Regions from separate parts of the Comamonas sp. MYb69 genome, predicted to be linked through region 2. Evidence: predicted binding sites of a transcription regulator. Region 2 holds the regulator's gene; each other region holds the start of a gene.
What was found. The regulator sigma-54, encoded in region 2, starts transcription at its own class of promoters, with help from an activator protein. The targets are predictions, from matches to a motif close to TGGCANGNAANCTGCTTT.
Positions count from the first base shown of each region.

Region 1: a site for sigma-54 is predicted at 5,172-5,189, ahead of WH303_RS04835 (CmpA/NrtA family ABC transporter substrate-binding protein). Genes of this name have one in related genera too.
Region 3: a site for sigma-54 is predicted at 2,675-2,692, ahead of WH303_RS02290 (TorF family putative porin). Genes of this name have one in related genera too.

Region 1 is NZ_JBBGZG010000003.1:113,929-124,095, forward strand. It holds gene WH303_RS04810 (Hsp70 family protein) at 1-555, shown strand, start outside; gene WH303_RS04815 (Bug family tripartite tricarboxylate transporter substrate binding protein) at 714-1,721, shown strand; gene WH303_RS04820 (P1 family peptidase) at 1,714-2,808, shown strand; gene WH303_RS04825 (M55 family metallopeptidase) at 2,813-3,631, shown strand; gene WH303_RS04830 (nitrate- and nitrite sensing domain-containing protein) at 3,709-5,034, shown strand; gene WH303_RS04835 (CmpA/NrtA family ABC transporter substrate-binding protein) at 5,344-6,639, shown strand; gene ntrB (nitrate ABC transporter permease) at 6,749-7,636, shown strand; gene WH303_RS04845 (ABC transporter ATP-binding protein) at 7,633-8,466, shown strand; gene nirB (nitrite reductase large subunit NirB) at 8,772-10,167, shown strand, end outside.
Region 2 is NZ_JBBGZG010000020.1:39,913-50,079, reverse strand. It holds gene WH303_RS22060 (hypothetical protein) at 1-512, shown strand, start outside; gene WH303_RS22055 (aspartyl/asparaginyl beta-hydroxylase domain-containing protein) at 660-1,574, shown strand; gene WH303_RS22050 (RNA polymerase factor sigma-54) at 1,648-3,255, opposite strand; gene lptB (LPS export ABC transporter ATP-binding protein) at 3,361-4,137, opposite strand; gene lptA (lipopolysaccharide transport periplasmic protein LptA) at 4,161-4,829, opposite strand; gene WH303_RS22035 (thiol:disulfide interchange protein DsbA/DsbL) at 4,940-5,584, opposite strand; gene WH303_RS22030 (SPOR domain-containing protein) at 5,641-6,345, opposite strand; gene argS (arginine--tRNA ligase) at 6,372-8,081, opposite strand; gene WH303_RS22020 (DUF2214 family protein) at 8,123-8,569, opposite strand; gene WH303_RS22015 (LysR family transcriptional regulator) at 8,574-9,500, opposite strand; gene WH303_RS22010 (sensor histidine kinase) at 9,669-10,167, shown strand, end outside.
Region 3 is NZ_JBBGZG010000002.1:14,119-24,285, reverse strand. It holds gene WH303_RS02300 (ABC transporter substrate-binding protein) at 1-743, opposite strand, end outside; gene WH303_RS02295 (YifB family Mg chelatase-like AAA ATPase) at 876-2,420, opposite strand; gene WH303_RS02290 (TorF family putative porin) at 2,748-3,479, shown strand; gene glnK (P-II family nitrogen regulator) at 3,523-3,861, shown strand; gene WH303_RS02280 (ammonium transporter) at 3,927-5,234, shown strand; gene WH303_RS02275 (aminotransferase class V-fold PLP-dependent enzyme) at 5,322-7,574, opposite strand; gene WH303_RS02270 (Lrp/AsnC family transcriptional regulator) at 7,675-8,136, shown strand; gene WH303_RS02265 (SMP-30/gluconolactonase/LRE family protein) at 8,212-9,159, shown strand; gene glcE (glycolate oxidase subunit GlcE) at 9,259-10,167, shown strand, end outside.

The DNA.
Region 1 (10,167 bases), on a different contig from region 2:
CTGCTCGAAGATGTGGCCGGCCACATGCAAAAGGCCGTGCAGCAAACCGCCCGCAAGCGCGGCGATGGCAGTGGCGGCAAGAGTAGCCATGGCAGCTATGACGACATGCTGCGCCTGTTTGCCGCGATGGAGGCCGTCCCCTGGCAGTACCGCCAGGAGATGGGCCAGTGGATGCTGCAGCGCTTGAAGCGCGAGGGCGAAACCGTGCAGACCTGGTGGGCCATCGGCCGCCTGGCCGCCCGCCAGCCAATGGCCGCCAATGCACACTTGGTGATGCCGCCTGCCGCTGCCCAGGAATTTGTACAGGCCACCCTGGCCCAGGACTGGCGCCGCAACGAGACCGCCATGTTTGCGGCGCTGCAGATGGCCCGCATGACCGGCGACCGCGCCCGCGACCTGCCCGATGCGCTGCGCACGGACGTGCTGGACAAGATGCGCAGCAGCGGCGCGCCCGAGCGCTGGATCGCGATGGTGAGCCAGGTGGTGGAGATGGACGCCGAAGACCAGCAACGCAGTCTGGGCGACAGCCTGCCGCCGGGGCTGGTGCTGCTGTAAACAGCTGCGACGCCCCGTATTTGGGCGCTGGCCTCTGCTGCAATCGCGATGCGTGGGCGCGCCTGGCGCGGCATTCTACCCCCCGGCCAGTGCAACAATGGCGGCTGTGCCGCGCGGGACTGCCGGCGCTGGGCCTTTTTCCAGGAGATATTGCAATGATGTTTGACACGACCCGCTCTTCAGCTTTCTTGCCGCGCCGCGCCGCGCTGGGTACGGCGCTGGCCGTAGTGCTGGCGGGCGGCGTGCTACCCCAGGCCTGGGCACAAGCCAGCACCGCCAACTGGCCCAGCAAGCCCATCACCTTTGTGGTGCCCCAGGCACCCGGTGGTGCCAATGATGTGATCGCCCGTGCGGTGGCGCAGGGCCTGGGCCAGTCGCTGGGGCAGCCGGTGATTGTGGAGAACCGGGCAGGGGCCAATGGCAATGTGGGCACCAGCCAGGTGGCGCGCAGCGCGGCCGATGGCTACACCTTTTTGGTCACGGCGCAGAGCGCCTATACGATCAATCCGGCGCTTTACAGCTCGGTGCCGTTTGACCCGATCAAGGATTTCACGCCGGTGATGCAGCTGGCAGTCGCCCCGTATTTGCTGGTGGTTAACCCGAACTTTCCGGCCAAGAACCTCGATGAGCTGGTGGCCTATGCCAAGCAGCACCCGGGCAAGGTGGAGTACGCATCGGCCGGAAATGGCACCTTGAACCATTTGCTGGGCGAGATGCTGAAAAAGCAAAAGGGTGTGGACCTGCTGCATGTGCCCTACAAGGGCGCCTCGGCCGCTGCCACCGATGTGGTGGCCGGCCAGCTGCCGATGACCTTTGGCAGCTTTCCCGGCGTGATGCCCTTTGTCACTAGCGGCAAGCTGCGGGTGCTGGGCGTGGCCTCGGACAAGCCGACCCAGTTGGCGCCAGAGATCGTGCCGCTGGGCAAGGGCCTGGCTGTTACCAGCTGGTATGGCCTGTTTGCGCCGGCCGGCACGCCCGAGACCGTCGTCGTGCGCCTGCATGCCGCCATCACCAAGGTGCTGGCCACACCGGTGATGGCCGAGCGCCTGAAGACCTTGGGCGCCGAATCGGTGGTGTCGAAGCCGCAAAGCTTCAAGGCCAGCCTGCCGGCCGAGCTGGCCTACTGGAAGCAGGTGGTGCAGGACTCGGGAGCGCACATTGACTGAGCCCCAAGACACGGCGCTGCTGGCCGCCTGCAGGCAATTGCCGGTCGTCGGCCTGCTGCCTGCGGGCCCGCGCAATGCCATCACCGATGTGGCGGGGCTGCGCCTGGGGCATTGCACGCTGGCTGATGGCGATCTGCAGACGGGGGTCACGGTGCTGATCCCGCCGCTGGACAACCCCTTTATGCACAAGCTGCCTGCGGGCCTGGCCGTTATCAATGGCTTTGGCAAAAGCGCCGGCCTGGTGCAACTGTCCGAGCTGGGCCAGATTGAAACGCCGATTGCACTGACCAATACCTTTGGCGTCTCTGCCGTCGTGCAGGCGCAGATTGCGCAATGCATTGCCGCCAACCCCGAATGCGGCCGCAGCCTGCCGACGGTGAATGCGCTGGTGCTGGAATGCAATGATGGTTACCTGAGCGATATCCAGCGCATGGCCATTGGCCCGGCGCACTACCAGGCGGCGCTGGACAGCGCCTCGACCGACGTGGTGCAGGGCGCCGTGGGCGCGGGCCGGGGCATGTCGAGCTTCCAGCTCAAGGGCGGCATCGGCAGCGCATCGCGCCTGGTAGCACTGGGCGACGAGCGCTATACCGTCGGCGCGCTGGTGCTGGCCAATATGGGCAAGCTGGCCGATCTGCGCTGGGGCGGCCAGGCCGTGGGCGCGGCGCTGGAGCGGCGTCTGCAGGCCAAGCTGGCGGCGGGGGTACCAGCTGCCAGCACAGCGGGCGACGGCGTCGACAAGGGCAGCATCATCATGCTGCTGGCCACCGATGCGCCGTTGGACAGCCGCCAGCTCAGCCGCGTGGCGCGCCGTGCCGCTGCCGGTCTGGCCAATACGGGATCGTGCTACGGCCATGGCAGCGGCGATATTGCGCTGGCGTTCTCGACCGCCTACAGCCTGCCGGCCGATGCGGCCACGCCGATGCCAGCGCTGGCGATGCTGCATGAGGCGCAGCTGGACCCGCTGTTCCGCGCGGCGGCCGATGCGGTGGAGCAATCGATTTTGAATGCGCTGTGGCATGCCCAGAGCGTGCAAGGGCGCGACGGCCACCAGCGCTGGGGGCTGCAAGAACTGTGCAAGGACTGAGGCGATGAAAGTACTGATTTCTGTCGATATCGAAGGCGTGGCCGGTGTCTACCACCCTGAGCAGGTGCGTGCGGGCAACCCCGAGTATGAGCGCGCGCGCCGCCTGATGGCCCAGGAGGCCAATGCCGCCGTCGAAGGCGCTTTTGCCGCTGGCGCGCTCGAGGTCTATGTCAACGATTCGCATGGCGGCTTTCGCAATATGCCGCCCGATCTGCTCGATGCGCGCGCCCAGGTCATCCAGGGCAAACCGCGCTACCTGAGCATGGTCGCTGGCGTGGAGCTGGGGGTGGATGCGGTCTGCATGGTCGGCTACCACTCGCGCGCGCAGGGCCGGGGCATTCTGGCCCACACCATCAACAGCTTTGCCTTTGCCAGCATCCATATCAATGGGCAGGAGGCCAGCGAGGCCAGCCTCTACGGCGCCTTGGCAGGCGCCTATGGCGCGCCGGTGGTGATGCTGGCCGGTGACGATGTGCTGCGCGAGGAGAACCAGGCGATCTTCCCGCAGGCGGTGTTTGTGCAGACCAAGCGCGCCACCGGCCAGGGCAGCGGCATCAGCCTCTCGCCCGAGCAGGCGCAAAAAGCCATCCGCGCCGGGGTGGAGCAGGGCCTGGCCGGGCGCGGGCGCTGCCAGCCACTGCACACCGCCAGCCCGGTGCAGGTGCAGATTGCGGCCACCTCGCCCGGCATGGCCGATCTGTTCTGCCAGTGGCCGACGCTGGAGCGGGTCGATGGCCGCACCGTGCGTTTCAGCGCGCCGGACATTGAATCGGCGGTGCGCATGACCAATTGCCTCTCGGCCATGTCCAGCATGCTGCGCTGAGCGGCCTGCGGCCATACCCAGGCTGGCATGGCATGAAACCTGCTGGGTAGAGCGCTCAACATCGGTGGTGCGCGTTTATGAAGTCTTCCCTGCATTTTCTGGTCGCTGCCCGCCAGCATGAGATGGCCGCGCTGGAGCAGCTGGGCAAGGCCTGCTCGCTGGTGGTGGCGATGTCGGGCCTGGTGCATGCGCTGCAAAAAGAGCGCGGGCTGTCGAACATGGTGCTGGCCAGTGGCGGCGCTCAGGGCGCCGAGCTATTGGCACCCCAGCGGCTGCTGGCGGATGCGCAGATCGCCAATGTGCGCGATGAGCTCGATCGCCTGGGCCCGCACCCCTCCGGCGGCAGCGGCGCGCGGCTGTGCAATGCGATTGCCTATACCTTGCAAGGCGTGACGGCGCTGCCTGCGCTGCGCGCCCAGGTGCAGGCCGGGCGGCTCACGCCCCCTGCTTGTACCGACGCCTTTGCGCGCCTGATTGCCGGCTGTCTGTCCGTCGTGTTTGAGGCGGCCGACAGCGCCAACGAGCCCGAGATATCGCGCATGCTGGTGTCCCTGTTTCATCTGATGCAGGGCAAGGAGCTGGCCGGGCAGGAGCGCGCCTGCGGCACCAGCGCCTTTGCCTCGGGCCAGCTGCAGCCCAGTGCCCGGGCGCAGTGGCTGCATTTGATCGAATCGCAGGAGCGCTGTTTTGAGGTGTTTGCCAGCCTGGCGACGCCGCGCGTGCTGGTGCTGTGGCAGGCCCATATGGCGGGCGATACCGACATGGCGGCGGTGGAGCGCATGCGCCGTGTGGCCCATACCGCGAGCGGAGCGAGCCTGAGCCGCAGCTGGAGCGCCGACTGGTTTGCCGCCTGCAGCCACCGGCTCGATGCCTTGCATGGCGTGGAGACCTTGGTCGCGCAGGAGCTGCAGGTGCTGTGCCTGCACAAGCTGCAGGCGCAGGAGCAAGCGCTGGCGGCCTTGCAGGCGTTGCCACCGGGTGCTGAACCTGCCCAAGAGGGCGTAAAGGGCGCAGAGGGCGCCGAGGGCAGCGAAGGCGGTATGGCCTTTTTTGAGGCCTCGGCGCCGCCCGATACCTGGTCGCTCGATGCCGTGGGCGCGCCGGCGCTGGGGCGCGATATCCTGTCGCTGGTGCAGCAGCAATCGCAGCGGCTGCAGACCATGCAAACCCAGATTGATGAAGCCAGGACGGCCCTGCATGAGCGCAAGACCCTGGAGCGCGCCAAGGGCCTGCTGATGGCCCAGCACCAGCTCAGCGAGAGCGATGCCTACCAGCTGCTGCGCCAGACGGCGATGAACCAGAACAAGCGCATGCTGGAGGTGGCCGAGGCCGTGCTGGCAATGGCGGCCTTGGTGCCCCAAGCGCCTGCAGCCCCTGCAGCCCCTGCTGCAACTGAGCGCTAGCAGCTTTCCCCCCGCGCACCAAAGCATGGCAGCCGCTGGCCCGCAGGCTGCTGCAATGCACCATTGCAGGGACGCGGGCCGCTGTGTAGTGCCCGCCCAGGTCGGCTCTCTAGAGGGACGCGCTGCAATTTTTGAATTGGCATGGAATATGCATTGATCTCCTCAACCAGGCCAAAGGCGGCCTGTTTCCGGTAATCGCGAGTTATTTCGGGACAACGGCGTCCCTTTCCTGATGGTGCAAGCCCTCAGCGAAAGGACGCCGTTTTTTGTTTTTGGAATCTGCAACGCCTTCGATGGAGTTTGACAAGAATGACGATACGCCCCACCCCTGACACCGCCCCGGCGGCAGAGGCTTCGCCCGCTTCTTCGCCGCTGGCCGGCCGCCGCCAGTTCTTGCGCCATGGCGCCCAGGCAGCTGCCGCCACCTTTGTCTACAGCGCGCTGGGCCACCAGGGCGTCTGGGCCGCCGGCTCGGATGCGCCGGAGAAAAAAGAGGTCAACATTGGCTTTATCCCGCTGACCGACTGCGCCAGCGTGGTGATGGCCTCGGTGCTGGGCCTGGACCAAAAGTACGGCGTCAAGATCACGCCGACCAAGGAAGCGAGCTGGGCCGGCGTGCGCGACAAGCTGGTCAATGGCGACCTGGACTTTGCCCATGTGCTCTACGGCCTGGTCTACGGCGTGCAGCTGGGCGTGGGCAGCCCGCAAAAGGACATGGCGGTGCTGATGACGCTCAACCGCAATGGCCAGGCGATTACCTTGTCCAAAAAGCTGGCCGACAAGGGCGCCGTCGATGCGGCGTCGCTGGCCAAGCTGATGGGCGCGGAAAAGCGCGAATACACCTTTGCGCAGACCTTTCCGACCGGCACCCATGCGATGTGGCTGTACTACTGGCTGGCGAGCGCGGGCATCCACCCGCTCAAGGATGCGAAAGTGATCACCGTGCCGCCGCCGCAGATGGTGGCCAATATGCGCGTGGGCAATATGGATGGCTTTTGCGTGGGCGAGCCCTGGGGCCATCGCGCGATCATGGATGGCATTGGCATCACGGCCGTCACCACCCAGGACATCTGGCGTGACCACCCGGAAAAGGTGCTGGGCTGCACGCAGGACTTTGTCAGCCGCCACCCCAACACCGCGCGCGCCGTGACCATGGCCATCCTGGAGGCGGGCCGCTGGATTGATGCCAGCTTGCAGAACAAGCAGAAGATGGCCGAGACCATTGCCGGCAAGGCCTATGTGAACACCAGCGTCGATGCCATCAACCAGCGCATTCTGGGCCGCTACCAAAATGGCCTGGGCAAGACCTGGGACGACCCTAACCACATGAAGTTCTTTGCCGATGGCGAGGCCAGCTACCCCTATCTGTCCGATGGCATGTGGTTCCTGACCCAGCACAAGCGCTGGGGTTTGCTCAAGAGCCACCCCGACTACCTGGCCGTTGCCAAGAAGATCAACCAGACCGCCCTGTACAAGGAAGCGGCTGCGCAGCTGAAGATCGCCGTGCCCAAGTCGGACATGCGCAGCAGCCAGCTGATCGACGGCAAGGTCTGGGATGGCTCGGACCCCGCCAAGTACGCCGACAGCTTTGCCCTCAAGGCCTGATAAGGAGCACCCCATGCCAGCTGCATTGCGAGAGAGTGTGTCGTCCTTGCCGACACCGGCCACGGCCCCGGCCTTGGCTGAACGCAAGGTGTTGTCCATCCATGAGCACATGGCGCGCAGCCTGCCCACTGCTGGGCTGGCTGCGACGGCCGAGCCATCAGCGCCATCCGGGCCTGCTGCTGCGGCCCCGCGCGATCTGGCTGCCGCCTGGCAGCAGCGCTTTGGCGCGCTGGTGCAAAGCCTGCTGCCGCCCGTGCTGGGCTTTGGCCTGCTGCTGGTGCTGTGGTCCATCATCGCCCAGGGCAACCCCGGCATTCCGGGCCCGCAGGAGACCTGGACCCAGGCGCAGGAGATTTTTCGCGATCCCTTCTACCGCAACGGCCCCAATGACCAGGGCGTGGGCTGGAACGTGCTGGCCTCGTTGCAGCGGGTGAGCATCGGCTTTGGCCTGGCGGCACTGGTCGGCATTCCGCTGGGCTTTGTCATTGGCCGCTTTGACTTTCTCTCGCGCATGTTCAACCCGGTGATCAGCCTGCTGCGCCCGGTATCGCCCCTGGCCTGGCTGCCGATTGGCCTGCTGGTGTTCAAGGGCGCGAACCCGGCGGCGATCTGGACCATCTTCATCTGCTCGATCTGGCCGATGGTGATCAACACGGCCGTCGGCGTGCAGCGCGTGCCGCAGGACTATATGAATGTGGCGCGGGTGCTGAACCTCAGTGAATGGAAGATTGCCACCACCATCCTCTTCCCCGCCGTGCTGCCCTATATGCTGACGGGCGTGCGCCTGGCCGTCGGCACCGCCTGGCTGGTGATCGTTGCTGCCGAGATGCTGACCGGTGGCGTGGGCATTGGCTTTTGGGTCTGGGACGAGTGGAACAACCTCAATGTCAAGAACATCATCATTGCGATCTTTGTCATCGGCCTGGTCGGCCTGCTGCTGGAATGGGCGCTGATCCGCCTGGCTTCGGCATTCACTTTTGAGGAGGTCAAGGCATGACGCCCAACACGCTCAACATCCCCGCCACGCCCCAGGGCAAGTACATCGAGATCCAGCAGGTGGCGCAAAGCTTCAAGACCGCCAAGGGCCTGTTCCAGGCGCTGCAGGGCATCAACCTGGAGATTGCCCAGGGCGAGTTTGTCAGCCTGATCGGCCACTCGGGCTGCGGCAAATCGACCTTGCTGAACCTGATTGCCGGCCTCACCAGCCCCAGCGAGGGCACCTTGCTCTGCGCCAACCGCGAGATCAAGGGGCCGGGGCCGCAGCGCGCCGTGGTATTCCAGAATCATTCGCTGCTGCCCTGGCTCACCTGCTGGGCGAATGTGCACCTGGCGGTGGAGCGGGTGTTTGGCGCGCGCGAGCGCAAGGCCCAGCTCGCCGCCCGCACCGATGCCGCGCTGGCGCTGGTGGGCCTCACGCATGCAGCGCACAAGCGCCCCGGCGAGATCTCGGGCGGCATGAAGCAGCGCGTGGGCATTGCCCGGGCGCTGTCGATGGAGCCCCAGGTGCTGCTGATGGACGAGCCCTTTGGCGCGTTGGATGCACTCACGCGCGCCAAGCTGCAGGACGAGCTGCTGGAGATCGTTGCGCGCACGCGCAGCACCGTGGTCATGGTGACCCATGATGTCGATGAGGCCGTGCTGCTGTCCGACAAGATCGTGATGATGACCAATGGGCCGGCTGCGACGATTGGCGAGGTGCTGCCGGTACCACTGGCCCGCCCGCGCAACCGGGTGGCCTTGGCCGAGGATGCGCAGTACCAGGCCTGCCGCAAGGCGGTGATCGACTTTCTCTACACCCGCCAGGCCCATGTGGAGAAGGTGGCCTGATAAAGCCTACTTAGCTAGCAACAGGCGCTTCATAGGGAGCGCCTTTTTTGTGCACGCAAATGAGGCAGGGCGGCGCCAGTGTGGCACCGAGGCAGCACAAAAAATGTGCACAGGCGATGCGCGGCTGCGGGTTCGCGTCGACAGCCAACTTGGTATGGAACTTGCATAGCTCTTGGCGTGGCCATGGCGGCCACCGGGTGGTGGTGCACAGTGGCGCTACCGTCCAAAGACAAAGACGTCTAAGCGCGCATGCCTGGCATGCGGCGCCTAGACGTCTTTTTTTTGTGCTGCCCACGGGAAATGCTATGAAAAAAATCAAGTTGGTCATGGTTGGCAACGGTATGGCGGGTGTGCGTGCGCTCGAAGAGCTGCTGGCGCTGGCGCCGGATCTGTACGAGATAACGGTATTTGGTGCAGAGCCCCACCCCAACTACAACCGCATCCTGCTGTCGCCGGTGCTGGCGGGCGAGCAGACCCTGGATGACATCGTGCTCAACGACTGGCGCTGGTACGAGACGCATGGCGTGCGCCTGCATGCCGGCTGCACGGTGCATGCGGTAGACCGCGCCCGCCGCGTGGTGCATGCCCGCAATGCCGATGGCGAAGCGGTGACGGCCGACTACGACCGGCTGATTCTGGCAACGGGCTCCAACCCCTTCATGCTGCCCATTGCCGGCAAGGAGCTGCAAGGCGTGCTGGCCTACCGCGATATTGCCGATACCCAGGCGATGATCGATGCGGCCCGGCACTGGCGCCATGCGGTGGTCATTGGCGGCGGCCTGCTGGGGCTGGAGGCGGCCAACGGCCTGATGAAGCGCGGCATGCAGGTGGCAGTGGTGCATGCCGGCGAGTGGCTGATGGAGCGGCAGTTGGATGACCAGGCCGGGCAGCTGCTGAAGAAATCGCTGATCGAGCGGGGCATGCAGTTCTTCATGCAGGCGCAGACGCAGGAGCTGCTGGGCAATGCTGAAGGCCGGGTGCGTGCGCTGCGCTTTGCCGATGGCCGCGAGATCGAGGCCGATCTGGTGGTGATGGCCGTCGGCATCCGCCCCAACACGGCGCTGGCCGAGGCCATGCACGTGCATGTGAACCGGGGCATCGTCGTCAGCGACACCATGCAGACCATCACCGACCCGCGCATCTATGCGGTGGGCGAGTGCGCCGCGCACCGGGGCATTGCCTATGGCTTGGTGGCGCCTTTGTTTGAGCAGGGCAAGGTGCTGGCCAACCACCTGGCCGAGATGGGCATTGGCCGCTACCAGGGCTCGCTCACCTCCACCAAGCTCAAGGTCACCGGCATCGATCTGTTCTCGGCCGGCGATTTCCAGGGTGGGGAGGGCACCGAGCAGATCGTGCTGAGCGACCCCTACTCGGGCGTCTACAAAAAGCTGGTGATCAAGGAAGACCGGCTGGTGGGCGCGTGCCTGTATGGCGACACGGTTGATGGCAGCTGGTACTTCAAGCTGCTGCGCGAAGGGCGCAGCGTGGCCGATATCCGCGACAAGCTGATGTTTGGCGAATCCAACCTGGGCGATGCCGGCCACCAGGGCCAGAACAAGGCCGCCGCGCTGGCCGATGCCGACGAGGTCTGCGGCTGCAATGGCGTGAGCAAGGGCGCCATCTGCAAGGCCATCAAGGACAAGGGTTTGTTCACCCTGGATGACGTGCGCAAGCACACCAAGGCCAGCGCCAGCTGCGGCT
Region 2 (10,167 bases):
CCGCCTACGACTACAGCCCCACCGCGCAGAACCAGATCCGCCTGGCCCAGGCCCTGCTGGCCAATGGCCAGGCCGAGCAGGCCTTTGGCCACTTCGAGGCCAGCATGAAGGGCCCGTTTGCCAACGACCTCGATATCCGCTGGGGCGCCGCGCAAGCGGCCTACCAGGCCGGCCATCCGCAGCAGGCGCTGCAGCAGCTGCGCGTGATTGCCCAGGCCGATGTGCATTTCCGCGCCGAGGCCGTGGGCCTGCTGGTGGCCAAGGCCTATGCCCAGCTGGGCGACCAGGCGATGGCGCGCAAGAGCTTTGACTTTGCGCGCCAGCACTCGGGCAGCTTTGATGTGATGGCCGAATACGCGATCTGGGCCGCAGGCCAAGGCGACTGGCAGACCGCCAATGCGCTGCAGGCCGAGCTGAACAAGGCGATGACGCACTGGAGCGGCCAGCAGCGCCAGCTCAACCGCGAGATGCTGCAGCGCCTCAAGACCGCCTTTGCCGCCCAGCCCAGGTAAGCCCACCCGGCCTGCCGTTGACAAAACCGCAATAGGCCTGCTGGCAGCAGGCCATCCCACCGCCCCGCAGCCCTTGCCGCGCGCCAGTTTGCGCTTGCGCAGACCGCCGCCACAGCGCAGTCGCTAAAATCGCTGTCTATGGCAAAAATCATCGTTCTGGCCCTGGTGCTGCTTTTCTTTGGCTGCGGCCTCTACATGCACCTGCGCGGCAAGGTGCGGCACAAGCTGCTGCGCCAGCTGTTTGACCACTCCACCTTCACGGCGCCGTTCAATGTGTTCATGCTGATGTTCAGCAAGGTACCGCGCACGCCCTACCTGCCCACCAGCACCTTCCCCGACCTGGCCCCCTTGCAGGCCCACTGGCGCGAGATCCGCGAAGAGGCCATCGGCCTGCACCAGGCCATGCAGATCAAGGCGGCGGCCAACAACGACGATGCGGGCTTCAACTCCTTCTTCAAGACCGGCTGGAAGCGCTTCTACCTGAAGTGGTATGGCCAGGCCCACCCATCTGCGATGGAGCTCTGCCCCAAGACCACGGCGCTGGTGCAGTCCATCCCCGGCATCAAGGCGGCCATGTTTGCCGAGCTGCCGCCCGGCGCCAAGCTCAACCTGCACCGCGACCCCTATGCCGGCTCGCTGCGCTACCACCTGGCTGTGCTGGCGCCCAATGACGACCGCTGCATGATCGAGGTCGATGGCACGCCCTACAGCTGGCGCGAGGGCGAAGGCGTGATCTTTGACGAGACCTTCATGCACTGGGCCGAGAACCGCTCCGAAGGCAACCGCATCGTGCTGTTCTGCGATGTCGAGCGCCCGATGACCAATGGCTTTGCACAGTGGCTCAACCGCTGGCTGGGCACGCATGTGGTGGCTGCTGCCAGCTCGCCCAACAACGAAGGCGATCCGCGCGGCTTCATCAGCCGCATCTTCAAGATCTCGTTCTACATGGGCCAGTACCGCCGCCGCTTCAAGGCCTGGAACAAGACGGCCTACAAGTTCACCAAGTTCGGCCTGATGCTCGCCGCTCTGGCCTTGTTCATCTGGTGGCTGTGGCCGAAGTAAATCGGCAGCTTCCACAAGCGAAAACCGCAGTGCCCAGGCAGCTGCGGTTTTTTTATGGTGGCTGAGACTTTGGCTACAGCGCCTTGCGCAAGCTGGCGGGCGGGATGCGCATGGCCTCGCGGTACTTGGCCACCGTGCGGCGCGCGCATTCAATGCCCTGGGCCTGCAGCAGATCGGCGATCTTTGCATCCGACAGCGGCTTCTTGGCGCTTTCCTCATCCAGCAGCTGCTTGATCAGCGCCTTGACGGCCGTGCTCGACGCACTGCCCCCGGTCTCGGTGCCCAGGCCCGAGCCAAAGAAGTACTTGAGCTCAAACGTGCCCTGCGGCGTGGCCATGTACTTGGCCGTGGTCACGCGGCTGATGGTGGATTCGTGCAGGCCCAGCTCATCGGCAATCTCGCGCAGCACCATGGGGCGCATCGCCAGCTCGCCATGCACAAAGAAATTGCGCTGGCGTTCGACGATGGCCTGCGAGACGCGCAAGATGGTGTCAAAGCGCTGCTGGATGTTCTTGATGAACCAGCGCGCCTCCTGCAGCCGCTGCTGCAGCGCGCCATGGCCTTCGCTGCCCTTGTGGCTGCGCAAGGCATTGGCGTAGACATCCTGCACGCGCAGGCGCGGCATCACCTCGGCATTGAGCTGCACGCTGAAACCGGGCACCGGCAGGCCGCGCTCATTGCTGGGTCGCACGATGACATCGGGGATGATGGTGTTGCGGTCCACATCGGCATAGGGCCGGCCGGGGCGGGGTTCGAGCTTGGCGATCAGCGCCAGCGCGCTGCGCACCGCCGCCTCGTTGCAACCGGTCAGCTGCACCAGCTTGCGCACATCACGGCGCGCCAGCAGATCAAGGGACTCCTGGCAGACCAGCAAGGCGGTCTCCAGCGCCAGCGCATCGGCCTCGGGCGTGTCCGAGCCCTCTTCATCCAACAGGCGCTGCTGGGCCTTGATCTGCAGCTGCATGCACTCGGACAGGTTGCGCGCGCCCACACCAATCGGATCCAGGCTTTGCAGCAAGCGCAGCGCCACGGTCAGGTGGTGCAGCAGCGCCTCGTAGCGCTCGGGGTCCGAAGCATCGCCAAAGCTTTGCGCGAGCTCGGCCAGCGTTTCTTCGAGGTAGCCGTCGTCGTTCAGCGATTCGATCAGAAAGTAGAGCGCGGCCCGGTCTTCCTGGCACAGGCGCAGCGACAAGGCCTGGCGGTGCAGCACATCCTGCAGGCTCAGGTGCTCGCTGCGCCGGTCGGACATCGGCGTCTCGTCGTCGTCATCGCCTGCGCTGGAGCGGGCGGGCAGATCGCCGCCCCACTCTTCCCAGTCCGATGCCGAATCGCCGGTAGCGGCCTCGGCATCGACGCCGGTTTCCTTGCCCGCAGCAAAATCCAGCGGCAGGTCGGAGGTTCCGGGCTCGAAATCGCTGCTGTTGCTGGTGTCGGCGCTGGCAGCAGTATCGGCAGCCTTGTCGGCTGCTTCTGCAGCTTCGGCAGATTCAGCGGCTTCTTTACCGGCTTCGGCCTCGGGGGCCTCATCGCCCTCGCGCTCCAGAAACGGGTTTTCGTCGAGCATCTGCTCGACTTCCTGCGTCAGCTCCTGCGTGGACAGCTGCAGCAGGCGGATCGACTGCTGCAGCTGGGGCGTCAGGGTCAGGTTCTGCGATACGCGCAGCGACAGCGACGGCATCATGGCTGCGCCTTTGCAGCGGCTGCGGCAGTTGGCAACAGATCAGCCCTACCGGGCCCGCAGCGCAGGTCGGTAGCTTGGCTGGCACGCCCGCCAAGGCGTGCGGTGTCACATACGGAAATGTTCACCCAGATACACCCTCCGGACCTCTGCGTTCTCCACAATCTCTTGCGGCGTCCCGGCGGCCAGCACCTTGCCATCGCTGATGATGCAGGCATGGTCACAGATACCCAGGGTTTCGCGCACATTGTGGTCGGTGATCAGCACACCAATGCCGCGCTCCTTGAGGAAGGCGACAATGCGCTGGATCTCGATCACGGCGATGGGGTCGATGCCGGCGAAGGGCTCATCGAGCAAGATGAAACGGGGCTGGGTGGCCAGCGCACGGGCGATCTCGACGCGGCGGCGCTCGCCCCCGGACAGCGCCACCGACGGTGACTCGCGCAGGTGCTCGACCCGCAGCTCCTGCAGCAGCGCGGTGAGCTGGCGCTCGACCTCGGCACGCGAGAGCGGCTTGCCATGCTCATCCTTTTGCAGCTCCAGCACGGCGCGCACATTGTCCTGCACGCTGAGCTTGCGAAAGATCGAGGCTTCCTGCGGCAGGTAGGACAGGCCCAGCTGCGAGCGCTGGTGGATCGGCATATTGGCTACCGACTGCCCATCGATGCGGATATCCCCGCCATCGCTGCGTACCAGGCCCACGATCATGTAGAACGAGGTGGTCTTGCCCGCGCCATTAGGGCCGAGCAAACCCACCACTTCGCCCTTGCGCACCGACAGCGATACATCCTTGACCACCTTGCGGCTGCCGTAGGACTTCTCCAGGTGCAAGACCTCCAGCTGGCTGCGGTGGTCGCTGTTGGCGACCCGGGCATTGACGGAAATGGTCGACGAGTTTTCTGCCACGGTTACTTGGCTCCGTCGTTCAGTTGGGTGCTGGGGCGCAATGGCGTCTTGTCATCGGCAGCGGGCTTGGCCGGGGCGCTGGCCTTGTCGTCCGCCTTGCCGTCGGCCTTGGGCGTCAGGATCACGCGCACGCGGTCCTTCTTGGGCGCGCCGGGCTTGGGATCGGCCGCCGCCTGGGCACCCTTCTGGCCGGAGACAGTGAAGGTGTCGCTCAGGTTGTTGTAGACGATCAGCGGGCCACTGACCTGGTCGGTCAACGTGGTCTCGCGGTAGCGGCGCAGCTCGCCGCGGCGCTCAAAGTGCACGGTGTCGTCGCGGCCGTTATAGGTGATGACCTCGCCTTCGCCTTCGACGAACTCGTCGGGCGCGCCAGGGGCGGAATCCCGCTTTTGGCGGAAGAACGCGAGCTTGCCCGGCGCAGCGGTGACCACGCCGTGCTGGAAGCCGTCGCGGTCCTGGCTCACGGTCAGCTGCGCGCCACGGATGATGATGGTGCCCTTGGTCACCACCACATTGCCCGTGAAGACACTGGTCTGCTTGAGTTCATCGTGGCGGCCATCGTCCGCCTCGATGTTCATGGGCTTGGTGCGGTCTGCACGCTCGGCGTGCGACAGCAGCGGCACGGCCAGGGCCACTGCCACCAACAAAGTGTTAAAAATACGGTGTCTCATAAGGCATGAATCTTGCTCTGCCCCATTGTAGCCATGCTGGAGCGTTGGGCCGTTTTTGGCACAAAAAAGCCCGCGCGTGCGGGCTTTGTCTAAAGCGTTGGGGAGGCCGCTCAGCCTTGTGCCGCCAGGAACTCTACCACTTGCAGCACGTTGCTCATCGAGCCGGCACGGGTGCCGTCGGTGTAGTACTTGCCCGCCACGCCCAGCGATGGAACGCCTTCGACGCCGTAGGACTCTTGCAGCTGGGTGGCCTTGCGCACCTGGCCTGCGACGCTGAAGGAGTTGTAGGCTTCCTTGAACTTGGCCAGGTCCACGCCGTTCTTGTCCATCCAGGCAAAGATCTCGTCGTCCTTGTTCAGGCGTTGGCGCTCCACGTGGATGGCACGGAAAACCTTGACATGCACGTCAGGGATCAGGCCCATCGACTCCAGCGCAAAGTAGATCTTTTGCTGGGGCACAAAGGTGTTGTTGAAGGCCACGGGCACGCGGCGGATCTGCAGGTTCTTGGGGGCAGTCTTGGCCCAGGCTTCAAACTGCGGCTCGAAGGCATTGCAGTGGGGGCAGCTGTACCAGAAGAATTCGATCACCTCGACCTTGCCAGCGGGCGCATCGGGGGTGACGGGCTTGGCCAGCTTCAGGTAGTCCTTGCCTTCCTTGAACTTGGCCTGTGCGTTGGCGCCAGTAGCGAAAGGCAGGCTCAGCGCGGAAGCGGCAGTAGCGGAAGCCGCCAAAGTGGAAAACTCACGACGTTTCATGTTTTGTTAACTCCAGTGACAAGTTGCGGTTAGGAGTGTCCTGCACCGCCAAAAGTTCAACGCTGTACGCGGACGATTTGCGCATCCACGCCGGCGCCATCGAGCTTGCCTTTGAGGCCATCGGCATCATCGCGCTTGTTGAATGGGCCCACGCGCACCCGGTAAACCGTGCGGCCATTGACTTCGCGCTCGCTCACACGCGCTTCCCAGCCCATCATCGCCAGCTTGGCGCGTTGTGCATCGCCATCGGACTGGCTGCGAAAAGCGCCTGCCTGCACAAAGTACTGGAAGCCGTCGGTGCCATCGGCACTGCGCGACTTGGCCAGATCGCCCAGCGGATCGGCGCCCTGGCCGGCCTTGGGGTCGAGCTTGGCAACCTGGGTCTTGTCCGCTGGCTTGTCGGCGGGCTTGGCTGGATCGGGCAGCACCACCTCGGGCTTGGCGGGCTTGTTTTCCACCGGCGGGGTGGCGTTGTCAGCCACGGTGCGCGGCGGCTCTGGCACCACCACGCCCTGCGCGGCCGGCGCCACAGCCGCTGGCGCTCGCGCGGGGTTCTTGCCATAGAGCGGCGAGTTCGGGTCCCAGTTCTGGTTGCGCTGCGCCTCGGCCTTGTCCTTGGCCTCGCCCTTGACGCCACCTTTGTTGACAAACGGCACCGGCACATTGGTGACGTACACGGCCACGGCCAAGGCCGCGCCCACGCCCACCAGCAGCCCCAGGATCAGGCCCAGGATGGTTCCACCACGTTGATGTCGTCGCATTGCAGTTATTACCTTTGTTCGCAAAATCACATGCGCTCTGGTGCACTCACACCCAGCACGGCCAGGCCATTGCGCAGCACCTGCGCGACCGCTGCCACGAGTGCCAGACGGGCCAGTTTGGTGGCTTCGTCATCCACCAAGATACGCTCTGCATCATAGTAGCTGTGGTAGGCCGAGGCCAGGTCACGCAGATAGAACGTAACATCGTGCGGCGCATTGCCAGCGGCGGCGTTGCTCAGCATCTCGGGGTACTGGGCCAGCATCTGCATCAGCGCCTGGGCCTGCGGGCCTTGCAGCGCGCCCAGGTCAATGCCGCTCAGCGCAGGCAGGCCAGCGCCGCCCTGCTCCTGCCAGCCGCGCAGCACCGAGCAGATGCGCGCATGGGCGTACTGCACGTAGAACACCGGGTTGTCGTTGTTCTGGGCCACGGCCAGGTCGACATCGAAGGTGTACTCGGTATCGGGCTTGCGCGAGAGCAGGAAAAAGCGCACCGCATCCTTGCTGGTCCACTCGATCAGGTCGCGCAAGGTGACATAGCTGCCGGCGCGCTTGCTGATCTTGACTTCTTCACCACCGCGCACCACGCGCACCATGGTGTGCAGCACATAGTCCGGGTAGCCCTGGGGGATGCCGACATTGACCGCCTGCAGACCGGCGCGCACGCGGGCGATGGTGCCGTGGTGGTCCGTGCCCTGGATGTTGACGGCCTTGCCGTAGCCGCGCAGGAACTTCTGCGTGTGGTAGGCCACATCGGGCAGGAAGTAGGTGTAGGTGCCATCGGACTTGCGCATCACGCGGTCCTTGTCGTCACCGAAGTCGGTGGTGCGCAGCCACAGCGCGCCATCCTGCTCATAGGTGTGGCCGCTGGCGATCAGGCGCTTGACGGTTTCTTCCACATGGCCGTTCTGGTACAGGCTCGATTCGAGGTAGTACTCGTCAAACTTGAGGTTGAAGGCCTGCAGGTCCTTGTCCTGCTCGTTGCGCAGGTAGGCCACCGCAAAGTTGCGGATGTTGTCGTAGTCCTCGACATCGCCATTGGCGGTGAACGCACGGTCGTCGGCCTCGATGGTCTGCTTGGCGAGGAAGGCCTGGGCAATGTCGCCAATGTAGTCGCCGTTGTAGAAGTTCTTGGCCAGCGGGTTCTCGCTGTCGGTGGGCCAGCAGTCGTCACCGGGCTTGAAGCCCTTGGCACGCAGCTGGGTGCTCTTGGTCAAGGTGTCGATCTGCACGCCCGCGTCGTTGTAGTAGAACTCGCGGTGCACGGACCAGCCCTGGCTGCCGTAGAGGTTGCAGATCGCATCGCCCAGCGCGGCCTGGCGGCCGTGGCCCACGTGCAGCGGACCAGTGGGGTTGGCCGAGACAAACTCTACGATGATCTTTTCATCGCGCTGGGGCTGCATGCCAAAGCGCTCGCCCTGGGCCAGCACTTCCTGCACCACCTGCTGCTTGACAGCGGGCTTGAGGCGCAGGTTCAAAAAGCCGGGGCCGGCGATCTCTACCGCATCCACCCATTGCGCAAAGGCGGGCGTGGCCTCCAGTGCAGCCTTGAGCTGCTCGCCCAGTGCGCGGGGGTTGGCCTTGAGCGGCTTGGCCAGCTGCATCGCGGCGGTCACGGCATAGTCGCCGTGGGCGGCCACCTTGGGCGTTTCAAAGGCCGCACGGCTACCTGCGCCAGGCGACAATTTCTCGAGCTCGGCAGCAAGCACTGCGAGCAAATCTTTTTTGACTTGCAACATATTTGAAACTTAGACGAAGCAGTTACCAGCGCCAGGCCGGTTTACCAGCCCCGGGCATAAAACACGGCGACGGCGGCGATCACGGGAATCAGATGGGCTTGCCACATGACCCATTTACGCGTGGCGCGCACCTCGGCGTCCCCGGGCAAAGCGCCATTGTCGCGCAATTGCCGTAACCAGCGGCGGAACACGGCTGTCGGCTTGAACGACAGCACCACGCCGACGACGACCAAGGTCATCTTCAGGTGAAACAGCGGCTGGCTGACATACCAGGTCACGCCCTTGGCGCCCAGAAACAGGCGCAGCAGGCCGGTGGCCAGCACCGCCAGCGCAGCAAAGGCGTAGATCAGATCGAGGCGCGCCAGGCGCTGCACCACGGCCCCATTCATCCACTCGGCGCGGCACAGCGCCGCCTCGCTGGAGAGAAAAACCACCATGGTCAACAAGGCCAGCAGGTGCAGGCAGGCCAGAACAGCTTCCAAAGTCATCGTGTTACTCCATCTTTTTCCAGAAATCGGCTCGTTCGTAGTGCTGCTTGACGAAATCGATCCACAAGCGCACCCGCAGCGGCAGGTGCTTGCGCTGCTGGAACATCACATAGATGCCGTTGGGCGGCGCGGCAAAGTCCTCCAGCACCTCGACCAGGCGGCCGGCGGCAATCTCGGACTCGACCTCCCAGGTACTGCGCCAGGCAATGCCCCAGCCTTGCTGGCACCAGTCGTGCAGCACCTGGCCGTCCGAGCAATCGAGCGGGCCGCCGGGCTTGAGGTAGACCACCTCGCTGGCGCCAGTGGCTGCCGGCATGCGAAACGCCCAGCCCCGCGTCTGCGAGGCCTCGCTCGACAAGGTCAGGCAGTCATGCTGGCTCAGCTCGCTGGGGTGGCGGGGAATGCCGCGGCGGCGCAGGTACTCGGGCGTGGCCACGCACAGGCGCCGGTTGTCCGCCACGCGCACGCTGACCAGCGAGGAGTCGGGCAGGTCGCCCACGCGGATCGCGCAGTCATAGCCCTCACCGGCCAGGTCGACCAGGCGGTCGCTCAGGTTCAGCGAGATCGTCACGTCGGGGTGGCGCGCATGGTAGAGCGGCAGCAGCGGCGCCACATGGCGGCGCCCAAAGCCGGCCGGCGCGGTCACGCGCAGATGGCCTGTGGCCTTGATGCCGCCGGCGCTGACGCTGGCCTCGACACTGGCCAGCTCGGCCAGCAGGCGCTGGCAGTCTTCCAGAAAGGCCGCGCCCTCGTAGGTCAGGGTGAGCTTGCGGGTGGTGCGCACCAGCAGCTTGACGCCCAGGCGCTCCTCCAGCGCATCGAGCCTGCGGCCCATGATGGCCGGGGCCACGCCTTCGGCCTTGGCAGCGGCCGTGAGGCTGCCGCGCGAGGCGATGGCGACAAATGATTCGAGCTGCTTGAGGCGATCCATACCAGACAGAACACAGAAAATACGCAAAGCCCGCTGGCCGCCGCTTGTGCGACGCGCTGGCAGGGCCACAGCCTATTATCATCGGGGCTCCGGCCTGGCGGGCGCATGAAAGCGCACATCCCGCTGCGACATCATTGACAGCCGCTCTTTTCCTGCGCCCCCGCTCCTATGCCGCCAGCTTCAACGCCGCCCACCAGCACCCCCTCCAGCGCCGACGCCCTCTGGTACGCCCCCGCCCAGCTACTGCGCCTGTTTGGCAGCAGCCCCGTCGCCATGGCCTACTGGGGCCGTGACCAGCGCCTGCGCCTGGCCACGCCGCAGTGGTGCGAATGGTTTGGCGTGCCCACCACCGGCATCGTCGGCCAACTGCTCGACGAAGCGCTGCCCCCCGACTTTGCCCAGCAGCACCACGACGCGCTGCAGGCCGCCGCCCAGGGCATGCGCCAGCAGTTCGACACGCGCAAGACCAATGCCCGTGGCCAGGTCGCCTGGCGCCGCGTCAGCCTGTCACCCCACCTCTGGCCCGGGCCGGCCGGCACCAAAACCGCCCAGGGCGTGCTGATGCTGATGCAGGACTGCAGCGCCGAATACGCCAACGCGGCGCAAACCGACGACCTGCGCGCGCAGCTGGCCGCGCTCTCCTCCACCGATCTGGAGCGCACCGAGG
Region 3 (10,167 bases), on a different contig from region 2:
GCGCTGAACTCGGGGATATAGCTGGGCAGGAAGACCGCATCGGGCTTTTTGCTGAAGATCTTCTCCACTTCGGCCCGGTACGAGGGCTGGTTGGGGTTGAAGTAGAGGGTGTCGAGCACCTTGCCGCCCTGCTGCGCAAAGCGCTCGGCAAAGGGCTTGACGGTGCTGAGCGTGAAGGGCGTTTGCAGCACCAGGATGGAGGCGGTCTTCGCGCCATCCTTGTAGGCCACATTGGCAAAGGCCTGGCCCCAGTTCTTGCCATTGGTCTGGAAGCGCCAGACCAGGCCCTTGTTGTCGCCCTCGGTCAGCTCATCGGCCGAGCCCACGGGCAGCAGCGCAACATTCTTCTCGAGTGCCACCGGGCGCACGGCCAGTGCCACCGCGCTGCTCCAGACGCCGGTGATCGCCACCACACCATCCACATCGATCAGCTTGCGCGCGGCCGACACGCCGGCTGTGGGCGTGGTCTCGTCATCGGCCACCACAATCTCCAGCGGCCGGCCCAGCACACCGCCATGGGCATTGATATGGGCAGCGGCGGCCTTGGCCGCTGTTTCCTCTTCCTTGCCATAGGCGCCGCCCGATCCGGTCAGCGGGGCCAGCAGGCCGATACGGATGGGGGCGCCGCTGGGGGCACTGGCTGCGCCTGCCGCACTGGCACCGGCCACCACACACAGCGACGCCGCCGCCACGCCCAAGACTCGCCACTGGCCCCATTTGCTCACGCCCATATCCGCTTTCAAAAAACCGCCGTTCGCAGCAGGGCTGCGCGGCGCAAAAGGGGGATTGTGCGAAGTCAGCGTTGCGGGAGGAACTAATTTTTCTGACTTAGCAAACGCGTTTTCTGCATAAGGGTGAGCGTTCAGCAGCGCTGGCTACATGCCGCTCGTACCCAGCAGCGCCCGCCGGTACTGCACCGCCTCGGCCACATGGGCCGGGCTGATGGTCTCCGACTGCGCGAGATCCGCAATCGAGCGGGCTACGCGCAAGCTGCGGTGGATGCCGCGTGCCGACCAGGCCAGCTGGGCGGCGGCGGTTTGCAGCAGCTGCAGCGCGGCGGGCTCGGCCTGGCAGTAATCGTCGAGCGCCTGGCCTTGCAGCTGCTGGTTGAGCATGCCCTGGCGCTGGAGTGACCGGGCACGGGCGGCGGTCACCCGCTCGCGGATGGTGGCAGTCGATTCGCCGGCCGGGGCGGTCAGCAGCTCATCGGCGGGCAGGGGGCTGACTTCGAGGTGCAGGTCAATGCGGTCGAGCAGGGGGCCGCTGATGCGGGCCTGGTAGCGGCTGACCTGGTCGGGCGAGCAGCGGCAGGCGCGCTGGCGCGAGCCCCGAAAGCCGCAGGGGCAGGGGTTCATCGCGGCAATGAGCTGAAAACGGGCAGGAAAGGTGGCCTGCTGCGCCGCGCGGGCGATGCTGATCTGGCCGGTCTCCAGCGGCTCGCGCAGTGCTTCGAGCGCGCTGCGCGGGAACTCGGGCAGTTCGTCCAAAAACAGCACGCCGCAATGGGCCAGCGATATCGCGCCGGGCCGGGGCGGGCTGCCGCCGCCCACCAGGGCCACGGCGCTGGCGGTGTGGTGCGGCGCCATCGTGCTGCGCTGGCCCCAGCGCTGGGCATCAAAGCTGCCGACCAGGCTGTGTACGGCGGCGTTCTCCAGCGCCTCGGCCACGCTCAAGGGCGGCAGCAGGCCGGCAAAGCGCTGGGCCAGCATCGATTTGCCAGCGCCCGGTGCGCCCAGCATCAGCAGGTTGTGGCCGCCTGCGGCAGCGATCTCCAGCACCCGCTTGCTGGCCGCCTGGCCTTTGACATCGGCCATGTCGGCGCCGGGGACCTCGGGCGGGCGGGGCTGGGCGGGCATACGCTGCCACTGGCTGGGCGCTGCCTCGGGCTCGGCGCTGGCGGCCTGGGGCGCAAAGTGCTGCACCACGTCCAGCAGGTGGCTGGCGCGGTAGACCTCGGCATCGGGCACCAGGGCGGCATCCTCTGCACTGCCCGGGGGCAGCACCTGGCGCACCTGCTGGCCGCGCTGGTGCAGGTCCATGCTGGCGGCCAGCGCACCGCGCACTGGGCGCAATGCACCAGACAGCGACAGCTCGCCGGCAAATTCATAGTCCTGGAGCCGGTCTGCATCGATGGCGCCACTGGCCGCCAGAATGCCGACCGCAATGGCCAGGTCGTAGCGGCCCGACTCCTTGGGCAGGTCAGCGGGAGCGAGGTTGACGGTGATGCGCTTGTTGTGCGGAAACTCCAGCCCGCTGTTTTGCAGCGCCGAGCGCACGCGCTCGCGCGCTTCCTTCACTTCCAGATCGGCCAGGCCGACCAGGGTGAAGCTGGGCAGGCCATTGGCCAGATGGACTTCGACGCTGACGGGATGGCCGGTGAGCCCGACCAGGGCCCGGCTGTGCACCACGGCGAGACTCATGGGCGGGCTTCCTTGTGGTTTTGCACCTTTTTGGTGCATTACGAAGCACCTCTTGGAGGCACGGCTGCCACCAGCATCGCAAAAGTCGCTGGCAGCAACAAGTGGCGACAGCCCGGGGCCGGCGTGGCGGCGGCGTCGGCCTGCCATTCCGCGCTCCCGGCCGCCCCGTGGCGGCTCAGAACGTAAGCATTTGCAAAAAAATATAGCGCGCTGCGCTTGTCTGGTGCGCGCAACGCAGCGGGTGGCGCTGGGTTTGGCACGCTCTGTGCATTGTGCTTGCCACAAACGGATGGGTCGAATTCATCAACAAGGAGTGTGGCAATGGCAATGAGCAACAGAGGCTGGATGGTGGTGGCGGGTGCAGCGTTCCTGGCGCTGCCGATGGTGGCAAGCGCGCAGCTGACCGCCAATGTGAGCGTGACCACGAACTACAAGTTCCGCGGTCAGGACCAGAAGTCCTCTAGTGCCCAATGGGTCAAGCCCGCACTCCAGGGAGGGGTCGACTACGCCTTTGGCGACAGCGGCTTTTATGTGGGGAACTGGAACTCCACCGTCGACTGGCTCGACAACAACAAGCTGGAGATGGATTTCTACGGTGGCTACAAGTTCAAGGCCGCCGATGTGGACTGGGATGTGGGTCTGCTGACCTATGTCTACCCCGGCAACACGCTGGGCAACACCACCGAACTGTATGGCTCGGGCACCTTGGGTCCCGTGACCGTGAAGTACTCGCACACCGTGTCAAAGGATTACTTTGGCTGGGCCGGCACCAAGTACGACAGCACGTACAAGGGCCGCAACACCGGTTACCTGAATGTGGCATTCGCCCAGGAAGTGGCGCCCAAGACGACCTTGAAGCTGGCCGTGGGCTACACGCGCTTTTCCAGCGACATCAAGGACCTGGGCGTGCCCAACTATGTGGACTACAGCGTGGGTGGTGCCTACGACCTGGGTGACGGCTTCTCGCTGAGCGCCGCCTGGGTGGGCGCCAACAAGACCGGTGCCTTTGGCTTTGTGAACAAGGGTCGCGCGATCGTGTCGCTGACCAAGGCTTTTTGATGCAGCGCCGCTGCAATAAGTGACGACAGGAGAGACTATGAACATGAAACTGGTAGTGGCGGTGATCAAGCCCTTCAAGCTCGATGAAGTGCGTGAGGCGCTGTCCGATATTGGGGTGCAAGGCATCACGGTGAGCGAGGTCAAGGGCTTTGGCCGTCAGAAGGGCCATACCGAGCTGTACCGCGGCGCCGAGTACGTGGTGGACTTCCTGCCCAAGGTGAAGCTGGAGATCGCGGTGGCCGAGGACCTGGTGGACCGGGTGATCGAGGCCATCGAGAACGCAGCGCGCACCGGCAAGATCGGCGACGGCAAGATCTTTGTCTCGCCGCTGGAGCAGGTGGTGCGTATCCGTACCGGCGAAACCGGCCCGAACGCGATCTAAAAAACAGCGCTCCGCGCTGGCAAGGCGCGCGCAACAAGCCAATTTATCTTGAAGGTGTGAACAACATGAGACGACTTCTTTCCTTGGCAGGGCTGGCGGCAGTGGCACTGGCCACTGCGGGCAACGCGGCTGCGGCCGATGCAGCAGCTCCCGTTCTGAATGCAGGCGATACCGCCTGGATCATGACCTCGACCATGCTGGTGATCCTGATGGTCATTCCGGGTCTGGCGCTGTTCTATGGCGGTCTGGTGCGCAGCAAGAACATGCTGTCGGTGCTGGCCCAGGTGTTCACGATCTTCTCGCTGATCACCGTGCTGTGGACCATCTACGGCTACTCGCTGACCTTCTCCGGTGAAGGCAACTTCTTTGGCGACTTCGGCAAGGTGTTCCTGATGGGCATCACCCCCGATACCTTGTCGGGTGCGATGGCCACCGTGCCGGAGTATGTGTTCGTCTCGTTCCAGGCCACGTTCGCCGCCATCACCGTGGCGCTGATCGTCGGTGCCTTTGCCGAGCGCATCAAGTTTGCGGCCGTGATGATCTTCGCCGTGCTGTGGTTCACCTTCAGCTACCTGCCGATTGCCCACATGGTCTGGGGCGGTGGTCTGCTGGGCAAGGATGGCGCGCTGGACTTTGCCGGCGGCACCGTTGTGCACATCAACGCCGGTGTGGCCGGTCTGGTGGGCTCCTATGTGCTGGGCAAGCGCCTGGGCTTTGGCCGCGAAGCGCTGGCGCCCCACAACCTGACTCTGACCATGGTGGGCGCATCGCTGCTGTGGGTGGGCTGGTTCGGCTTCAACGCCGGCTCGGCAGGTGCTGCCAACGGTATTGCGGGCCTGGCCTTCATCAACACCATCGTGGCCACCGGAGCAGCCTGCGTGAGCTGGTTGGTTTGCGAGACGCTGCACAAGGGCAAGCCCTCGATGCTGGGTGCCGCTTCGGGTGCCGTCGGTGGCCTGGTGGTCATCACCCCAGCCGCTGGTTTTGTCGGCCCCATGGGTGCCATCGTGATGGGTCTGCTCGCCGGTGCTCTGTGCCTGTGGGGTGTGTCCGGTCTCAAGCGCCTGCTCAAGGTCGATGACACCTGCGACGTCTTCGGTGTGCACGGCGTGGGCGGTATCCTGGGTGCCATCCTGACCGGTGTGTTCTGCGCCTCCAGCCTCGGTGGTGTCGAGCCAGAAGGCTACAACATGGCCCACCAGATCTGGGTGCAAACCAAGGGCGTGCTGATCACCATCGTGTGGTCGGGTGTGGTGGCCTGGATCTCGTACAAGGTGGCAGGTTTGCTGACCGGTGGTCTGCGTGTGACGGAAGAAGCCGAACGCGAAGGCCTGGACATCACCTCCCACGGCGAAGCGGCCTACGGACGTTGATTCTTGCGGATACTCCTTGGGGGGCCGGACGGGTGCACAACCCGGCCGGCCTTTTTTTATGCGCCGAACTGGCGCTGAAGACAAAGCTTAGACGGGTGTCATGGCGCGCTCTGGCCACAGCGCCAGGCCGCCGGCCACGCTGAAGGCCTGCTGGTGGCCCAGCCGGCGCAATGCATGGGCGGCCTGGGCGCTGCGGTTGCCGCTGCGGCAGTAAAACACCACGGGGGTATCGGCCGGCAAGGCCAGCCACTGCGGCAGCGCATTGAGCAGGCCCGACAGCGGCACGGCCTGGCTGCTGGCGCCATCGTCCATGCCAGGTGCCTGGCCCAGCTGCTGCTCATAGGGCTCGCGCACATCGACCAGCAGCGCGGCGCTGCCGGCCTGCTGCAGCGCCTGGGCACGGGCCACCGGTAGCTCCACACACACGGCGGGCGTGGCGGCATCGACGCGGGCGCCGCAGGCCATGGTCTGGTAGGCGGTGGGGGCCAGGTTCTGCTCCAGCACGGCCTTGGCAGCGGCAAAGGCCGCGGCATCCAGCTGGCCCTGCAGCACGCCGGCCAGCAGCGGCTGGGCTGCAGCTTCTACGGCCAAGGTGCAGGCAAAGCGGTTGTCATAGTCATGGCCGGGCAGCAGCAGGGTCTGCGGGCCCACGGTCTGGGCCAACAGGCGCAGGCTGTCCGCATAGGCCAGCGGCGCGCTCTGTGCAAAATCGCTGCGGCCCAGCGCGCCGGGCAGCACGGTATCGCCCACCAGGGCCAGCTGCAGCTGCGCACCTTCGTGCAGCAGGTAGGCGGTGGAATCTTCGGTGTGGCCGGGCAGCGCCAGGCGGCTTAAGCGGTAGGCGCCCAGCGCGATCTGCGTGGCGCCTTGGGGCCAGCCCAGCGTATCGACCGCGCCCGTGGCCTGCAGCGCAGCGGGCACGGCAGCGCGCAGCTCGGCCGCCGATGAGGCATGGTCGCCATGGCTGTGGGTATCGAGCACAGCGGCCAGGGTAAAGCCCCGGCAGCGCAGCCATTGCGCCAGGCGCTCGACCAGCTCGGGCAGCGGATCGACCACCACGCAGCGCTGGCTGGCAGCATCGGCCAGCAGGTAGCAGCAGGCGCCGTCGACGACAAAGCGCGTCAGCAGCGGGGCGGTGCCATGGGCGGTGTCTTCGGGCGCTTCCACCAGACAGTTCGCGCGCAGTGCCGCGCCGCAGGCGCGGATGCGCTGGCAGGCCTCGGCAATCATCTCGGCCGAATCGGCCGCGCCAAAGGACATGCGCACCGCAGCAGCCGTCTGCCAGGCGGGCAGGCCCATGGCTTCAAGCACATAGCTGGGCTGGGCCTTGCTGGCGCTGCAGGCCGAGCCGCCGCTCACCCGCAGGCCGGCAGCATCAAACAGATCGAGCAGCAGCTTGGCGCTGAGGCCCGGCACGGCAAAATTCAACGTGGTGGGCAGGCACAGCGCCGGGGGCGCATTGAACACCAGGCCGGCAAAGGCCTCGCGCAGTGCGGCTTCGAGCTGGCTGCGGTGGCCTGCCATCGTGGTGGCGCTGGCAAAGCTGCTGCCATCCTGCAGCGCGCGCAGCACGGCGCCCAGCGCGGCAATGCCGGCCATGTTTTCGGTACCGGCGCGCAGCGCGCCTTCCTGCCCGCCGCCGGCCAGCAGCGGGGTAAAGGGCGCGCCCTCGCGCACATAGAGCATGCCCACGCCCTTGGGGGCATAGAGCTTGTGGCCGGAGAACGGCGCGTAGTCGATGCCGCGCTCTACCGGCTTGAGCGCCAGCTTGCCCAGCGCCTGCACGCCATCGACCAGCCACAGCGCCGGGCTGCCGCGCAGCGCATCGGCAATGCCGTCCAGGTCGCTGATGACGCCGGTCTCGTTGTTGGCGGCCATCGTGCACACCAGGCCGGCCGAGGGCGCCTGCGCGCGCAGCCAGGCCAGGTCATGGCTGCCATCGCGGCCCACGGGGATGGCGGCGATCGGCAGCTGCAGGCCGAGCACGGCATTCCAGTGCTTGAGGGCTTCGGGCACGGCCTTGTGTTCGGTGGCGCCGTAGAGCAGCTGCAGCACAGTGTTGTCGCCGGCCTCGCGGCGCTGGCGCAGGGCGCTCAGCGCGGACAGCACGGCGGTCTGGATGCCCTCGGTCGCGCCGCTGGTGAACAGCAGCTGGCCGCTGGGCACGCCCAGCACCTGGCGTGCTGCCGCGCGTGCGTCGTCTAGCAGCGCGCGGGCCTTGAGGCCGCTGCCATGGATGCTGCTGGGGTTGCCATAGGCATCGGCCATCACCGCCAGGGCGGCGGCGCGGGCTTGGGGAAGGACGGGGGTGGTGGCGTTGGCGTCGAGGTAGATTTCCATGCCCAAATTGTCCAGCCCGGGCCGGGGAATACAGTCGCAAAATTCGCCAGCTACTGCACAATATTGGAGTTCTATTCCAAAAAATAGGAAAAAAATGAAATTGGATTCTATTGACCGCAAACTGCTGGAGTTGCTGCAGGCCGATGCGGAGACCCAGGTGGCCGATCTGGCGGCCCAGGTCGGGCTGTCGGCCACGCCCTGCTGGCGCCGTATCCAGCGGCTCAAGGAGGCCGGGGTCATCAAGCGCCAGGTGGCGCTGGTGGACCGCGACAAGGTCAATGTGGGCGTGACGGTGTTTGTGGCAGTGCGCACCAGCACGCACAGCCAGGAGTGGTTTGAGCGCTTTCGCGCGGCAGTGGCGGCCATTGCCGAGGTGGTGGAGTTCTACCGCATGAGCGGCGAGGTGGACTACCTGCTGCGCGTGGTGGTGCCCGATATCGCCGCCTACGACAAGGTCTACAAACGCCTGATCGCCGATACCCAGTTGCTCGATGTGTCGTCGAGCTTTGCGATGGAAGAGCTGAAGTTCACCACCGCCTTGCCGCTGTCCTATATTCCATAAGCCCGCCTCGCTGCAACCCAGGTGGCACAGATAATGCTTAGGGTTTTCCATGCAATTTATTTCTAAAGGAACGCCATGATCTGGCATACCGTGGTCAGCCAGCCCTTTGCGTTGGGGGAGTCTCCTTTCTGGCAAGCCAGCGGTGGTGTTCTCTATGGCGTCGATGTCGCTGGCAAACAGCTGTGGCGCACGATGCCCGGATCGGGCTATATGGACCGCTGGGACATGCCCGCCGAGCCCGGCTGCATCGCGCCAGCCCGCAGCGGCGGCGCGTTGGACGGCTGGATCGTCGTGCTGCGCGACCGCATCTGCCGCGCCACCCACTGGGGCGGCACCCTGCACGACATCGCCCGCCTGCCGATCGACCCGGCTACCGAGCGCGGCAACGATGGCCGCTGCGATGCCCAGGGCCGCTTCTGGGTGGGCACCATCCACGAGCCCGCCAGCGGCCCGCGCCAGCCGGTGGCCGCGCTCTACTGCATCGATGGGCTGACGGGCACCACGACGGTGCGCAAGGTGCAAGATGGCGTCTCCAACGCCAATGGCCTGGCCTGGTCGCCCGACCGGCGCACCATGTACTGGGCCGATACCCCCAGCCACACGATCAAGAAATTCGCCTGCGACGTGAGCGGCTATCCGCAAGGCGAGGGCGAAGTCTTCATGCGCTTTGATGCCAAGCCCGAGGGCTGGGCCCCGGGCGAGCCCGGCTATGGCGGCCGGCCCGATGGCGCCGCTGTGGACGTTGAGGGCAACTACTGGTGCGCGATGTACGAAGGCGGCCGCGTGCTGCAGATCTCCCCCCAGGGCCGCATCCTCGCCAGCCACTACACGCCGGCGCTCTGCCCCACGATGCCCTGCTTTGGTGGCAGCGATGGCCGCACCTTGTACGTCACCTCCGCCCGCCACGGCCGCAGCCGCGACGAGCTGGCCCAGCTGCCGCTGTCGGGCTGCGTGTTTGCGATGCGCGTCGGTGTGGCGGGCCTGCCAACCCAGCCTTGGCGGGAAATCGGGCATGGGTTTTAAGCGCAGGCGCAGGCTGCATGGGCCTTGCGGGGCTGGGCCTCAGTCTCCCATCTAACTTGAGCGGACCACGCCAGACGCAACTGCCGCTACCATGGGGCCATGGACCAAGCTGTGGCTGCCTCTCTTTCCCCCACCGTGCTCGACTGGCAGGAGCGCGTTCGATCGGCGCATGCCCACAAGACGCCGCTGCGCATCCGGGGCGGTGGCAGCAAGGATTTTTATGGTGCGCGCCTGGGCGGCGAGGTGTTCGACACCCGCAGCTACAGCGGCATCATCAGCTACGAGCCCAGTGAGTTGGTCGTGACCGTGCGGGCCGGCACAGCGCTGGCGGCGCTGGAAGCGAGCCTGGCCGAATGCGGCCAATGCCTGGCCTTTGATCCGCCGCATTTTGGCCCGGACGCTACTGTGGGCGGCATGGTGGCTGCCGGTTTGTCCGGCCCCTCGCGGGCGGCGGTGGGCGCGGTGCGTGACTACATCCTGGGCCTGGAGCTGATCAATGGCCAGGGCGAGCTGCTGCGCTTTGGCGGCCAGGTGATGAAGAACGTCGCGGGCTATGACGTGTCGCGCCTGATGGCCGGTGCCTGGGGCACCCTGGGCCTGCTGACCGACATCAGCCTCAAGGTGCTGCCGATGCAGCGCGCCCAAGCCACCCTGTACTACGAATGCACGGCGCAGCAGGCGCTGGACAAGCTCTCGGCCTGGCGCGCCCAGCCGCTGCCCATCAATGCCAGCCTGTGGCAGCAATCGGACGACGGTGAGCAAGGCCATCTGCTGGTGCGGCTGCGCGGCGCAGTGGCAGCGGTGCAGTCGGCCCTGGATGGCATGGGCGGCACCATGCTGGACCACGGCCAGGCCGATGCCGCCTGGCTGGCCTGCCGCGAGCAGCAGCTGCCCTGGTTCAGTGCCATGGACCCGAGCCATGCGCTGTGGCGCCTGTCGCTGCCGGCCACCACGCCGGTGCTGCCCTGCACCGAAGAAGGCCTGCAACCCTTGATGGAATGGGGCGGC